Regions from separate parts of the Bradyrhizobium sp. NBAIM14 genome, predicted to be linked through region 2. Evidence: predicted binding sites of a transcription regulator. Region 2 holds the regulator's gene; each other region holds the start of a gene.
What was found. Region 2 encodes PhoB, which activates phosphate uptake and scavenging genes when phosphate is short. Its sites were predicted from a motif close to TGTCATNNANCTGTCAT; they were not measured.
Positions count from the first base shown of each region.

Region 1: a site for PhoB is predicted at 2,512-2,528, ahead of phnC (phosphonate ABC transporter ATP-binding protein). Genes of this name have one in related genera too.
Region 3: a site for PhoB is predicted at 2,447-2,463, ahead of I6F28_RS15675 (RNA degradosome polyphosphate kinase). Genes of this name have one in related genera too.

Region 1 covers NZ_JADYVQ010000007.1:185,231-189,933, forward strand. Annotated here, with positions in the region: gene phnE (phosphonate ABC transporter, permease protein PhnE) at 1-544, opposite strand, end outside; gene phnD (phosphonate ABC transporter substrate-binding protein) at 612-1,520, opposite strand; gene phnC (phosphonate ABC transporter ATP-binding protein) at 1,596-2,411, opposite strand; gene I6F28_RS19620 (LbetaH domain-containing protein) at 2,586-3,254, shown strand; gene I6F28_RS19625 (alpha-D-ribose 1-methylphosphonate 5-triphosphate diphosphatase) at 3,251-4,444, shown strand; gene I6F28_RS19630 (DUF1045 domain-containing protein) at 4,463-4,703, shown strand, end outside.
Region 2 covers NZ_JADYVQ010000010.1:13,515-18,217, forward strand. Annotated here, with positions in the region: gene I6F28_RS22570 (aspartate aminotransferase family protein) at 1-690, opposite strand, end outside; gene I6F28_RS22575 (GcrA family cell cycle regulator) at 1,150-1,662, shown strand; gene phoB (phosphate regulon transcriptional regulator PhoB) at 1,954-2,661, opposite strand; gene phoU (phosphate signaling complex protein PhoU) at 2,684-3,400, opposite strand; gene pstB (phosphate ABC transporter ATP-binding protein PstB) at 3,412-4,233, opposite strand; gene pstA (phosphate ABC transporter permease PstA) at 4,230-4,703, opposite strand, start outside.
Region 3 covers NZ_JADYVQ010000005.1:275,797-280,499, forward strand. Annotated here, with positions in the region: gene ppx (exopolyphosphatase) at 1-168, opposite strand, end outside; gene I6F28_RS15675 (RNA degradosome polyphosphate kinase) at 184-2,373, opposite strand; gene I6F28_RS15680 (P-loop NTPase family protein) at 2,520-3,197, opposite strand; gene I6F28_RS15685 (CDP-alcohol phosphatidyltransferase family protein) at 3,290-3,832, opposite strand; gene purM (phosphoribosylformylglycinamidine cyclo-ligase) at 3,989-4,703, shown strand, end outside.

The DNA of each region.
Region 1 (4,703 bases), on a different contig from region 2:
ATTGCTTGCCCAACGCTCCGGCGGTATGGATTGCAATCGCCAGAACGCCCGGCAGCGGCCCGAGACCAAAGGCCAGCACGAAGATCAGGGCAAACACGATCTCCGGCACGGTCCTGAAAAACTCCAGAACGCGCCGGGTGACGAAAACAGTCGTTCCTGATTTCACGAGATTGGCCGAGGCGAGGAAGCAAAGCGCAAAACCGCACAGCGCACCCGAGAGGGTGCCCATATAGGCTATCAGCAACGTATCCCCGAGAAGCCGTGCCCAGCGCGGCAATCCCCACAGCCACTCCGCCAAATCGCTCCATGCGGTCGCGAACGAAAATTTGGGTGCGATGCTGAGGAAATAGGCCGGGAAGCGCCAGAAATTCTCGACAAAATTTCCGAGACTGACCTCGCCCATCCAGCCCGCGGCAATGGCAACGGCGATCAGGACGGCGGCACCGAGCCATACGCGGCGGCGCTTGGCGGCAATTGCGGCCGCATAGCGATCGCCAAGCTCACGCAGCCTGGCTTCCGGAAATTCGGGAACTGCTGTTCGCATGGGATGTTCGCGAGAGCCGACGGGCAGATCTTGCGATCTGCCCGACTTGTCCAACGCTTCGTTTCCCTCAGGATTTCTGCTTGCGAATGCTGTCGACAAACTTGGTCAGTTCGATCACGGCGTCATACGCCTTGTGGTCGACCTCGACGTAGGGCAATTGCTTCCCCTCGTAAATCTTGTCGAAAGCCGCCTTGTCCTTCACCGCAATTTCCAGCACTGCTTTCTTGATCGCCGCCTTGAGGTCGTCAGGCAGGCTGCTGAGATAGGCCATCGGCGAGTTCACGATCTGCTCGGACTTCATGATGATCTTGAAATCAGCGGCCTTCGCCATGCCCTTCCGTTCCATCCGGAGCAGGTTCGATTCCTTCTCGTCGTTCCACCAGTTGAACGCCGCGTCGCAGGTGCCCTGGGAAAGCCCGATCACCGCGTTTTCATGGCTCCCCGAATAGACCACCTTGGCGAAGAACTTTTCCGGGTCGATGCCCATCTTGTTCATCGCGAAACGCGGCACGTTGTTGCCGGAAGTCGAATTGGGATCGACGAGGCAGAGGTTCTTGCCTTGCAGGTCCTTAATGTCCTTGTAGCTCGAATCGCTTTTGACATAGAGAACCGAGTAATAGCCTTTGGTGCCGTCGCCGTTCACCTCGATCGCGAACGGTTCGACCTTCGCGCCAATGATGTAGGCACGCGCGTAGGACGCCGGGCCGTACATCGCAATGTGAATGTTTCCTGCACGCTGACCTTCGATCACCGCGGCGTAGTCGTTGGCGATGCGCAGCGTGACCTTGGTTCCAAGCTCGCGGGACAGGTACTCCGTCAGAGGCGTCCAGCGGTTGGTGGTGCCGGAGGCATTCTCGTCGGGGACTTTTGCGAAGATCAACTCAGGATATTTTGCCTTCCAGTCCTGCGCCGCAGCGGCTGAAACTGAAAATGCCAGGGCCGCCGCAGCGGCAACGATCGTACGACGGTCTATCATGACGTCTCCCATTTCAAGGTTATGAAACTGTCGAGTTCCGGCTCTACGACCAGGCTCGATTTAAAGAAGCAGCGATCAGGCCACGGCAACCGTGCGGAGGGCAGGAACTGCCGTGCCGACCGATGCATCCGCGGGCGCAACATCCATGACTTCATTCGCCTCGAGATCGTACAGCTCGCGCGCGATATGATCGGTCAAGGCCGCCGGCGCGCCGTCGAACACCACCCGCCCCGCGGCCATCCCGATCAGGCGGTCGCAATAGCTGCGGGCGAGATCGAGCGAATGCAGGTTGCAGAGCACGGTGATACCGAAATGCTTGTTGATGCGCAGAAGCGCATCCATCACGATCTTGGTGTTGCGGGGATCGAGCGAGGCGATCGGCTCGTCGGCAAGGATAATGTCGGGCTGCTGAACCAGCGCCCGCGCGATCGCCACGCGCTGCTGCTGACCGCCCGAGAGCTGCTCGGCGCGCTGGGCCGCGATGGCAGCCATGTCGAACTGCTCGAGCGCCGACATCGCGATGGCCTTGTCTTCTTCGGGCCAAAGCTGCAGCAGCGACCGCCATGTCGGCACCGTCGACAGCCGCCCCATCAGCACATTGGTGAGGACGTCGAGCCGGCCGACGAGGTTGAACTGCTGAAAAATCATCGCCGACCGCGCACGCCACTGCCGCAGCTCCTTGCCGCGCAGCGCGGTGACGTCGACGCCTTCGAACAGGATGCGGCCTTCGGAGGGCTCGGTGAGGCGGTTGATGGACCGCAGCAATGTCGACTTGCCGGCGCCGGATCGCCCGATCACCCCGACGAAGCCGCCAGGGGAAACTTGAAACGAAGCATCGTCCACAGCGGCCTTCGCGCCGAAGCGACACGTCAGACCTTCAACCACCAGCATCGAGGGGCTCCAGAGTAGCTGGAGCCAACCGCTAACGCCCGTGGTTAACACTTGTGTGACAAGGCTGCTGCAGTGCGGCCATCCTACGCACGTCATCCCCTGTCATCTCATTGTCACGACACCGTCATCCGGCCGCTCGAAGAAAGACTCCCGCCCTCGCACTTCGGATGCAACATGGCCAAAGCTCTTTCGGTTCAGCCGACCGTCGATCCCTCGGCCAAGCTGCATGAGACCAGGCTTGGCGCCTACACCGAAGTCGGCGCGCGCACGATCCTGCATGAAGTCGCGATGGGCGATTATTCCTATGTCGTGAACGATGCGCAGATCACCTACGCCACCATCGGAAAGTTCTGCTCGATCGCGGCGATGACCCGCATCAATCCCGGCAACCATCCGATGCATCGCGCCACTCAGGCGCATTTCACTTACCGATCCAGCGCCTATTTCGAAGGTGAGAGCGACGATCTCGAGTTCTTCGACTGGCGCCGCCGGCATCACGTTCATATCGGCCATGACGTCTGGATCGGCCATGGCGCGATCGTGCTGCCGGGCCGCAACATCGGCACCGGCGCGGTGATCGCCGCCGGCGCGATCGTCACCAAGGACGTGCCGGCCTACAGCATCGTCGCCGGCAATCCGGCCCGCATCGTGCGGCGGCGATTCTCGGAGGAGATCGCCGGACGGCTTGCAAGGCTTGCTTGGTGGGACTGGGATCACGACAAGTTGCGCGAGGCGCTGCCCAATTTCCGCAAGCTCGGGATTGAAGATTTCCTCTCGGCATACGAAGCAAAAGCGAGCTCACTCGCCAATTCTCCTGCCAGCAAACGAAGCGCGGTCGCGTGACAGACATATTCATCGAAGGCGGCCGGGCCCTGATCGGCGCCGAGCTCGTCGAAACCTCTCTTCTCGTCTCCGGAACAGACATTGCAGAGGTCGATGCTTCTCGCGGCCGGGCGCGGCTGGCACTGGATGCCCGTGACCTGCTGGTGCTGCCCGGCATCGTCGATCTGCATGGCGATGCCTTCGAGCGGCAGATGATGCCGCGCGCCGGCGTCGACTTTCCGATCGACGTCGCGCTCGCCGACAGCGACCGCCAGGCGATCAGCAACGGCATCACCACCGTGTTTCACGCCACGACCTGCTCGTGGGAGCCGGGCCTGCGAAGCGCCGACAATGCGCGCGGCCTGATGGAGGCGATCGAGCGGCAGCGTCCGCAGTTCGCTGCCGACACCCGCTTCCACCTGCGGCACGAGACCTTCAATCTCGATGCCGAAGCGGAGATCGCACAGTGGCTCAGCGAGGGCCGCGTCGACCTGTTCGCCTTCAACGATCATATGGACGGCGTCGTTGCCGACATCTCCAACCCACGCAAGCGCAACCGCATGGTGGAGCGCACCGGTCTGTCGAGTGAAGAATTCGACCGGCTGGTCGAGCGCGTGGTCTCGCGCGCCGACGAGGTGCCCGCCTCGGTGTCACGCCTGGCCGCCGCGGCCCGCGGGGCCGAGGTGCGGATGCTCTCGCACGACGATTCGAGCCCGGCGATGCGCCGGGACTTTCGCGAGCTCGGCGCCTTGATCGCGGAGTTTCCGATCAACGAGGAGACGGCGCAGGCTGCGGCCAGCCACGGCGATGCCATCGTCTATGGCGCGCCGAACGTCGTGCGCGGCGGCAGCCACACCGGCTGGACCAGGGCCTCCGACATGATCGCCAAGGGGCTCTGCTCGGTGCTGGCGTCTGACTATTATTATCCCGCGCAGCTGCTCGCCGCGTTCCGCCTGGCCGCCGATGGCGTGGTGCCTCTGGCTCAGGCCTGGGATCTGGTCTCCGCCGGCCCGGCGCGCGCGACCGGCCTCACCGATCGCGGCCTGCTCGCGGAGGGACGCCGCGCTGACATTCTCCTCGTCGACGACAACGTGAAGCTGCGGCCGCGGCTGATCGCGGTGATCTCAGGCGGCAGGCTCGTGCATCTCACCGACGCGACGCGGCTGCTCACCGCAGTGGCGGCCCCGCGCGAGACTGTCGTCGCGGCGTAAATTGGTTATGCTGAGGCAATGACAGGTTTCCCCCGCTACGCGATCTATTTTGCCGCAGGCCGCGACAGCGCCCTCTCCCGCTTCGGCGCCGAGCTGCTCGGCTATGACGCCTACAGCGGCGGCGAGATTTCGTTTCCAGAGCAGGCGCTGCACGCCGCGCCCGACTGGCGCGAGCTCAGCGCCGATCCCCGCAAGTACGGCTTTCACGCCACGCTGAAGGCGCCGATGGCGCTGGCGCCCGGCAAGACCGAAGCCGAGC
Region 2 (4,703 bases):
GAGCTCGCCGGTGCGGCCCATGCCGGTCTGCACCTCGTCGAAGGCGAGCAACAGGCCGCGCTCGTTACAGAGTTCGCGCAGCGCCCTCAGGAAGGCGTGAGGTGCAGAACGAACGCCACCCTCGCCCTGGATCGGCTCGATGAGAATGCCGGCGGTGTGCGGACCACTCGCCTTCTTCACGGCGTCGAGGTCGCCGTGCGGCACCTGATCGAAGCCGTCCATCGGCGGACCGAAGCCCTCGAGATATTTCGCAGAGCCGGTGGCGGCGAGCGTCGCCAGCGTGCGGCCATGGAAGGCACCCTCGAAGGTGATCATGCGGTAACGCTCCGGATGCCCCTTGGAGAAGTGATGGTGGCGCACCAGCTTGATCACGCCTTCCAGCGCCTCGGCGCCGGAATTGCAGAAGAACACGAAGTCCGCAAAGCTCTCATTGCAGAGGCGGCTTGCGAGCTTCTCGCCGTCAGGGCTCTGGAACAGATTCGACATGTGCCAGAGCTTGGTCGCCTGCTCCTGCAATGCCTTGACCAGCGCGGGATGGACATGGCCGAGCGCATTCACCGCAACACCCGAGGTGAAATCGAGATAGCGATCGCCGTTGGTCGCGATCAGCCAGCAGCCTTCGCCGCGCTCGAAACCGAGGTCGGCCCTGGCGAAAACGGGGAGCAAATGCGGCGCTGCGCTGTTAGTCATGACGTCACTTGAATGTTGCGGACGGTGTGAGGCATGCATTGCGCGACGCACCATCGACCGGCCCCGGAAAACGAAACGTGCCGCCTTTTAAGGGCGGCACGTGGCACTATCTTATGCCTGGCAAGACGGGTGTCAATGCCGCCCGGAAAGCCTCGCGAAACGCTGATTCCGTAGTCTTGCGGTGCCGATTTTGCGGGTTTTTCACCACGGAACATGTGGAAGCGAGTCGGCGGACTCTTGCGCGGGAGTCACGCCATATTGTAGCGTTTGGACTGTCAGATACGACATCTCGTGCAGCAGTTCTGATCCCAGAAGTCCTCATGTACCGGCGTAAACGTTCGGGCGTCTTGAGCGCGCCCGGCGAGCCTTAAGGGATTCTGACGGCACGGGTTTTTCAAGGCTAAAGCATTCGCTGCGAAGGCCCCAGGATGGCAGGCGCGCAGCGAGGGAAAGGGTGCAATGACGGTTTTGACCTGGTCCGATGATCGCGTCGAGCAGCTGAAGAAGCTCTGGGAGGCCGGACTTTCGGCCAGCCAGATCGCGGCGGAGCTCGGCAATGTGACCCGCAATGCCGTGATCGGCAAGGTGCACCGGCTCGGCCTGTCCGGCCGCGCCAAGAGCCCTTCATCGGCAGCGCCGCGGCCGCGCAAGGCACGGCCCGCGCAGCATATGATGCGGGTGACCCGCCCCGTCGCGCGCGGCAACACCGCGCTGGCGCAGGCCTTCGAGGTCGAGTTGGAAGCCGAGCCGGTTACCTACGACAACGTGGTGCCGATGAGCCAGCGGCTGTCGCTGCTGGAATTGAACGAGGCGACCTGCCACTGGCCGGTCGGCGATCCCTCGAGCCCGGATTTCTTCTTCTGCGGCGGCAAGGCGCTCTCCGGCCTGCCCTATTGTGCCCAGCATTCGCGCGTGGCCTATCAGCCTGCAGCGGATCGCCGTCGCGCAGCACCGAAACCGGGCACGCGGTGAGGTTGCGGAATTTCCTGATCGCCAAGCTTTGATCGCCAAGCTTGATCGCCAAGGCTGCAGCCGTCACACGATGACGGCTCCCAATCACTCCGGTGTCATCCCCGCGAAGGCGGGGATCCATAACGCAATCGTTGCGCGAGATGGTCACTCCGAGTCTTCGCCAAACCACGTCCTGTGGCTGATCGCGACGAGCGCGCGCGCTCGCGCTGAGATCCCGGGCTCGCGCTGCGCGCGCCCCGGGATCACGACCGAGATTGTTGCCGCGGCCGAGAACCAACAACTCGCCCGATCTTACGTCTGCTCAGCCTTCGCGAAGCGATCGTCCAGCGCGTAGCCGGCGCCGCGGACGGTGCGGATCGGGTCCTGCTCGCGGCCAAGGTTGAGCAGCTTGCGCAGGCGGCCGATATGGACGTCGACGGTGCGCTCGTCGATGTAGATGTCGCGGCCCCAGACGCTGTCGAGCAGCTGCTCGCGCGAGAACACGCGGCCGGGATGCTCCAGGAAGAACTCCAGCAGGCGATATTCGGTCGGACCGAGATCGATCGGCCGGCCCGAGCGCGCCACGCGGCGCTTGTCGCGGTCGAGCTCGATATCGCCATAGGCGAGCACGGTGGCGAGGCGCTCGGGGCTCGCGCGCCTGAGCAAGCCCTTCACGCGCGCGAGCAGTTCCGGCACCGAGAACGGCTTGACGATGTAATCATCCGCGCCGGTGGCAAGCCCGCGCACCCGCTCGCTCTCCTCCCCGCGCGCGGTGAGCATGATGATCGGCAGCTGTTTGGTCTCGGGCCGGGTCCGAAGCCGCCGGCACAGCTCGATGCCCGACAGGCCCGGCAGCATCCAGTCGAGCACGATCAGATCGGGAATGTGCTCCTTGAGGCGGGTGTCGGCGTCATCGCCGCGCATCACCGTCTCGACGTCATAGCCGTCGCCTTCGAGGTTGTAGCGAAGAAGCTCGGTGAGAGCTTCCTCGTCCTCAACCACCATAATGCGTGCGCCCATGTGGTCGTAGCTCCTTAAGTCGTCAGGTGTTCGGCACCGTCGTGGCGAAGGTCGTCATGTCGCCCTTCGGCCGCTTGTCGGTGATCGCCTGGCCCTCGATCATGTAGAACACGGTCTCGGCGATGTTGGTGGCGTGGTCGCCGATCCGCTCGATGTTCTTGGCACAGAACATCAGGTGGATGCAGAACGAGATGTTGCGCGGATCCTCCATCATGTAGGTGAGGAGCTCGCGGAACAGCGAGGTGCAGATGGCGTCGACTTCTTCGTCGCCCTTCCACACCGCCATCGCCGCCGGCAGGTCGTGCGCGGCATAGGCGTCCAGCACCGACTTGACCTGCTGCTGCACGAGGTCGGTCATGTGCTCCAGGCCGCGGAACAGCTTGAGCGGATGGAAATCCGTCTCCAGCGCCGCGACGCGCTTGCCCATGTTCTTGGCGAGATCGCCGATGCGCTCGAGATCGGTCGCAACGCGCATCGCGCCGACGATCTCGCGCAGGTCGACGGCCATCGGCTGGCGGCGGGCGATGGTGAGCACGGCGCGCTCCTCGATGCGCTTCTGCAGCGCGTCGAGCTCGACGTCGGTGGCGACGACGCGCTGGCCGAGCGCGACGTCGCGGCGGATCAGCGCGTCGACGGAATCGACGATCATGCGCTCGGCGATGCCGCCCATCTCGGCGACCAGGCGGGTGAGCTCCTGAAGGTCGCTGTCGAAAGCCTTTACGGTATGTTCAGAACCCATGTTCCGTCTCCTCAGCCGAACCGGCCGGTGATGTAATCCTGCGTGCGCCGATCGCTCGGCGACGTGAAGATCTTGCTGGTGTCGTCGAACTCGATCAACTCGCCGAGATACATGAAGGCGGTCTTGTCGGAAACGCGCGCCGCCTGCTGCATGTTGTGGGTGACGATCGCGATCGTGTAGTTCTCGGACAATTCCTGGATCAGCTCCTCGACCTTGGCGGTCGAGATCGGGTCGAGCGCCGAGCAGGGCTCGTCAAACAGGATCACCTCGGGCCGCACCGCGACGGTGCGGGCGATGCAGAGACGCTGCTGCTGGCCGCCGGAGAGCGACAGGCCGGAGGCATTGAGCTTGTCCTTGACCTCGTTCCACAGCGCGCCACCGCGCAGCGCCTTCTCGACGCGGTCGTCCATCTCGGACTTGGAGATCTTCTCATAGAGACGAATGCCGAAGGCGATGTTCTCGTAGATCGTCATCGGGAACGGCGTCGGCTTCTGGAACACCATGCCGACCCGGGCGCGGAGCAGGTTGAGGTCGAGCTTGGGGTCGAGGATGTTGGTATGGTCGAGTAACAGCTGACCGTCGGCGCGCTGGCCCGGATAGAGGTCGTACATCCGGTTGAAGATGCGCAGCAGGGTGGACTTGCCGCAGCCGGACGGGCCGATGAACGCCGTGACGCGGTTGGTGCCGAGCGCCAGGTTGATGTTCTTCAGCGCGTGGTGGTCGCCGTAGTAGAAGTTGAGGTTGCGCGCCGTGACCTTGGCGGGCGCCTCGGGCAGGGGCTGCGAGCCGGGATGAACGGACGGTGCGCTGACGGAAACAGACATTTCACTCATTTTGCAGTCCTCTCGGCGCCAAGGATGCGCGCGCCAATGTTAAGGGCAAGCACGGTCAGGGTGATCAACAGCGCACCGCTCCAGGCGAGTTGCTTCCAATACTCGTAGGGGCTCTGCACGAAGTTGTTGATGGTGACAGGCAGGTTCGCCATCGTCTTGTTCAGGCCGAGGCTGAAGAACTGGTTCGACAGTGCCGTGAACAACAGCGGCGCGGTCTCGCCGGCGACGCGGGCGGTCGCCAGCAGCACGCCGGTGATGAGGCCGGAGCGCGCGGCACGATAGGCGATGCGCTTGATCACCAGCGAGCGCGGCAGGCCGAGCGCGCTGGCAGCTTCGCGCAACGGATTCGGCACCAGCAGTAGCATGTCTTCGGTGGTGCGCACGACGACCGGGATCACGATGACGGCAAGCGCCAGCGCGCCCGCAATCGCCGAGAAGCCGCGCATCGGCACCACCACCGCGCCATAGAT
Region 3 (4,703 bases), on a different contig from region 2:
CGCGAGCAGGCCCGTGCTCTGCACCTCGCGCCCGAGGCCGCACAGCGTCTTCTCGTTGAAGATCGGGATCAGGCTGCGCGCCAGCGCCTCGTAGACGACGAGGCGGACCGAGTTGGAGCCTATGTCGATAACCGCGACGCTCGAGCCGCGCTTGCGCGGCCGCTTCACGTCGCAAATCCCCGATCAGGATTGATGACGTTCGTTCCGGCGCGTGAGACGACGCGGCGAGGATTCCTTGAGCGACTTTCCACGGCCAGACAGACTCGGATTCGTCATGAAGTAGTTGTGGACGTTGAAAGGCTCCTCGCCCTTCGCGGTCTTCATACGCGTTGAAGACCCATCCGGCAACAACTGCCAGCTCTGCTCATTGTCCTTCAGGTTCGCGACCATGATCTGTTCGAGAACCTGCTGATGCACCGTCGGATTTTGCAGCGGACACAGCACCTCGACGCGGCGGTCGAGGTTGCGCGGCATCATGTCGGCGGACGAGATATACACAGCCGCTTTCGCGCTCGGCAGTCCCTGGCCCATGCCGAAGCAGTAGATTCGGCCATGTTCCAGGAAGCGGCCGATGATCGACTTGACGCGGATGTTCTCCGACAGACCGGGAATGCCGGGCCTGAGGCAGCAGATGCCGCGCACCACGAGCTCGACCTGGACACCGGCCTGCGAGGCCTCGTAGAGCGCGTCGATGATGTCGGGATCGACCAGCGCGTTCATCTTCATCCAGACCGCGCCGGGACGGCCATGCCGCGCATGTGCGGTCTCGCCCTGGATGTGCTCGATGATGCGCTTGCGCAAGGTCAGCGGCGACACCGCCATTTTTTCCAGATCGCTCGGCGCGGCATAGCCGGTGATGAAATTGAACACGCGCGCGGCATCGCGGCCGATCGTCGGGTCCGAGGTGAAGTAGGAGAGATCGGTGTAGATGCGCGCGGTGACCGGGTGATAATTGCCGGTGCCGGTATGGACGTAGGTCGTCAGGCTGCCGCCCTCGCGGCGCACCACCATCGAGAGCTTCGCGTGCGTCTTCAATTCGAGGAAGCCGTAGACGACCTGCACGCCGGCGCGTTCGAGATCGCGTGCCCAGCGGATGTTGGCTTCTTCGTCGAACCGCGCTTTCAGCTCGATCAGCGCGGTGACTGATTTGCCGGCTTCGGCCGCTTCGGCCAGGGCGCGCACGATCGGTGAATTGTTGGAGGTGCGGTAGAGCGTCTGCTTGATCGCAACGACGTCGGGGTCGCGCGTGGCCTGCTGCAGGAATTGCACCACCACGTCGAACGACTCGTAGGGATGGTGGACGATCAGGTCCTTCTGCCGGATCGCGGCGAAGATGTCGCCGCCATGCTCGCGCACGCGTTCGGGGTGGCGCGGCACGTAAGGGGTGAATTCGAGGTCGGGCCGGTCGAGGCGGGTGAGCTGCGAGAGCTCGTTCATCGCCTGCACGCCGTCGACCAGGAAGATCTCGTCGTCGGCGGCGGAGAGCGCGTGCTGCACGAAGCTGCGCAGCTGCTCCGGCATCTTGGCGTCGATCTCGAGCCGGATCACCGATCCGCGGCGGCGGCGCTTCAGCGCGGTCTCGAACAGGCGGACGAGATCTTCGGCCTCCTCCTCGATTTCGAGCTCGGAGTCGCGGATGATCCGGAAGGCGCCTTGGCCGTGCAGATTGTAGCCGGGGAACAGGCGGTTGATGAACAGGGCGGTGGCCTGCTCCAGCGAGATCAGGCGCACCGTGCCATCCGCCGGCAGGCGGATGAAGCGGTCGATCTTGCCGGGCATGCGGATCAGCGCGTTCATCTGCTTGCCGTCGGCGGCGCGCGTGAGCTGCAGCGCGATGGTGAAGCCGAGGCTCGGAATGAACGGGAAGGGGTGGGCCGGATCGATCGCCAGCGGGGTCAGGAGAGGGAACACGTTGTGGAGGAAGTAGTCCTCGATCCAGGTTCGTTCCGCCTTTGTGACGTCCTTGCCGTCGACCAGCACGATGCCGACCTCGGCCAACGTGGCGCGCAGGTCGCGCCAGATCGCCTGCTGGTCGGAGGCGAGCTGGGAGACGGTGCGGTTGATCAGCGCCAGCTGCTCGGACGGCGTCAGGCCGTCGGGGCTGCGCTCGGCGATGCCCTCGCGGACTTGGGCCTTGATGCCGGCGACGCGAACCATGAAGAACTCGTCGAGGTTATTGGCCGAAATCGACAGGAATCGCACCCGCTCCAGCACGGGGTGGCTCGGGTTGACCGATTCCTCCAGGACGCGGCGGTTGAAATGCAGCCAGGACAGCTCGCGGTTGATGAACCGCTCGGGACTGGACGCGATCGCCGGAAGGCTCTCGGTTTCCGGGGCTTTCTCTTTCGTTTCAACAGCTTGCGCAGAGTCCATCAGAAGTCGGTCCATCCAGTTCACCCCAATTGCGACTCAAGCGCAAAAATCGGCGGGAGCATGTGTTAGAGCGATGACGTTTCGATGACATTGATGTTCCGCCCCTGCACCGCGTCAAGCGGACTTCGGGGAGGCCTGCGAGCCTGTCAGGCGTCCCGGAGCAGCTCGGCGGCCAGCGCCCGGGTGACGGGACGGCCGAGCCGCAGGGCTTCGCTGTCGAGCAGCTCGACGGCCCGCCGGGCGGCGGCCGAGGACCGTTCCAGGCGCGTCGCGAGGTAGCCGACCACGCTCTCGTCCACATTGAGCTGGCGGTCGGCGCAGAACTTGACGATGAGGCCGCGGAACAGCTGGTCGTCGGGCGGCAGCAGCGTGACCGCCGGAACGGCGCGCAGGCGCGAGCGCAGGTCGCGAAGCTCGATCGGAAGCGCGGCCGGCGCCTCGCGGCCGGTGAACAGGACGTAGGCGCCGTCCTCGCGGGCGAGGTTCATCAGGTGAAACAGGGCACGCTCGTCGAAGTCCCCAGCCTTGAGATCCTCGACCACCAGCGCGCCGGTGGCGAGCGCGCCGGGCACGTCCGTCGCGGTCAGCGCATTGGCGGTGGTCGAGCGGGCGCCGGCTTCCTCGGCCCAGATCGCGGCGAGATGGCTCTTGCCGCTTCCTTCCGGGCCCGCCAGCCACATGATCCGGTTCGGCCATTCCGGCCAGCCGTCGATGAGGCCTAGACCGGCCGCATTGGCGGGGCCTTCGAGGAAGTTGTCCCGGCTGAGGCTCTCCGCATGCGGAAGCGCAAACGCCAATTGTCGGGGATGAACGCGGCCTGCCACGCTTGCTCTGCTCCATGCCGGCGCGCCGGCCCGCTTGTAGAGATTCGACTTGATGGTGCGGGACTTGGCCTTTTGCTGGGCTGCTTCCTCGCTCATTTGGCCTCGATCGTGCTCATGTGCCGCAGCCACTCGACGAGATAGAGCGACACGGAGGAGAGCGTGAAGACCGTGACGAGACCCATCAGGATGATATCATAAGGCGCGGGCTTGAAGCCGAAGGCAAGCGCCGCCAGCACCAAAGCTGCGAATGCCACTTGTGCCACCGTGTTGAGCTTGGACACTTTCGACGGCTTCATCTCGACCGGCCGGTCGAACAACCAGGACACGATCACGGCGGCGACAATCATGATGTCGCGCGAGACCACCAGGATCACGATCCAGCGCGGGATCGCACCCCAGATGCCGAGCGCCATGTAGATCGAGACCAGCAGCGCCTTGTCGGCGAGCGGATCGAGCAGGGCGCCGAGCTCGCTCGTCATGTTGAAGCGCTTGGCCAAAAAGCCGTCCACGGCATCGCTGATGCCGGCGATCAGGAAGACGGCGAACGCCACCTCCATTTGGCTCGACACGATGGCCCAGACGATGATCGGGACCAGCATGATGCGGCCCAAGGTAATGATATTCGGAATACTCACGAAAGCGCTTCCCGGCACCGGTTCTGACCTCAAATCCGGCCCGTTGCAGGCTGAACCGGTTGATATGTCTACATAGTATAGCGGGGAGCGCCATGCGAGCCATTGCGCGTCCCCGGAATTCAACGTAACCAGCCGCAAACCCACTGGAAATCGGGCATGACCGACCGCAAAAACGGCCTCACTTACGCCGATTCAGGCGTCGATATCGACGCGGGCAACCGCCTGGTCGACCTGATCAAGCCGATGGTGCGCGCCACCGCGCGGCCGGGCGCCGATGCCGAGATCGGCGGCTTCGGCGGCCTGTTCGACCTCAAGGCGGCCGGCTTCAAGGATCCGGTCCTCGTGGCCGCGACCGACGGTGTCGGCACCAAGGTCAAGATCGCGATCGAGACCGGCCTGCATGGCGGCATCGGCATCGACCTCGTCGCCATGAGCGTCAACGACCTCGTGGTCCAGGGCGCCGAGCCGCTGTTTTTCCTGGACTATTTCGCCTGCGGCAAGCTCGATCCGGAGGCCACGGCCGCCATCGTCGCGGGCGTTGCGGAGGGATGCCGCGAATCCGGCTGCGCTTTGATCGGCGGGGAGACTGCCGAAATGCCCGGCCTCTACAAGGACGGCGACTACGATCTCGGCGGCTTTGCCGTCGGCGCCGCCGAGCGCGGTACGTTGTTGCCGCGCAAGGACATCGCCGCGGGCGATGCCGTGATCGGTCTCGCTTCGTCCGGCGTGCATTCCAACGGCTTCTCGCTGGTCCGCAAGATCGTCGAGCAGTCGGGCCTCGGCTTCGAGGCGCAGGCGCCGTTCGCGCCGGTGATGACGCTCGGCGGCGCGCTGCTGACGCCGACCAGGCTGTACGTGAAATCGTGCCTGC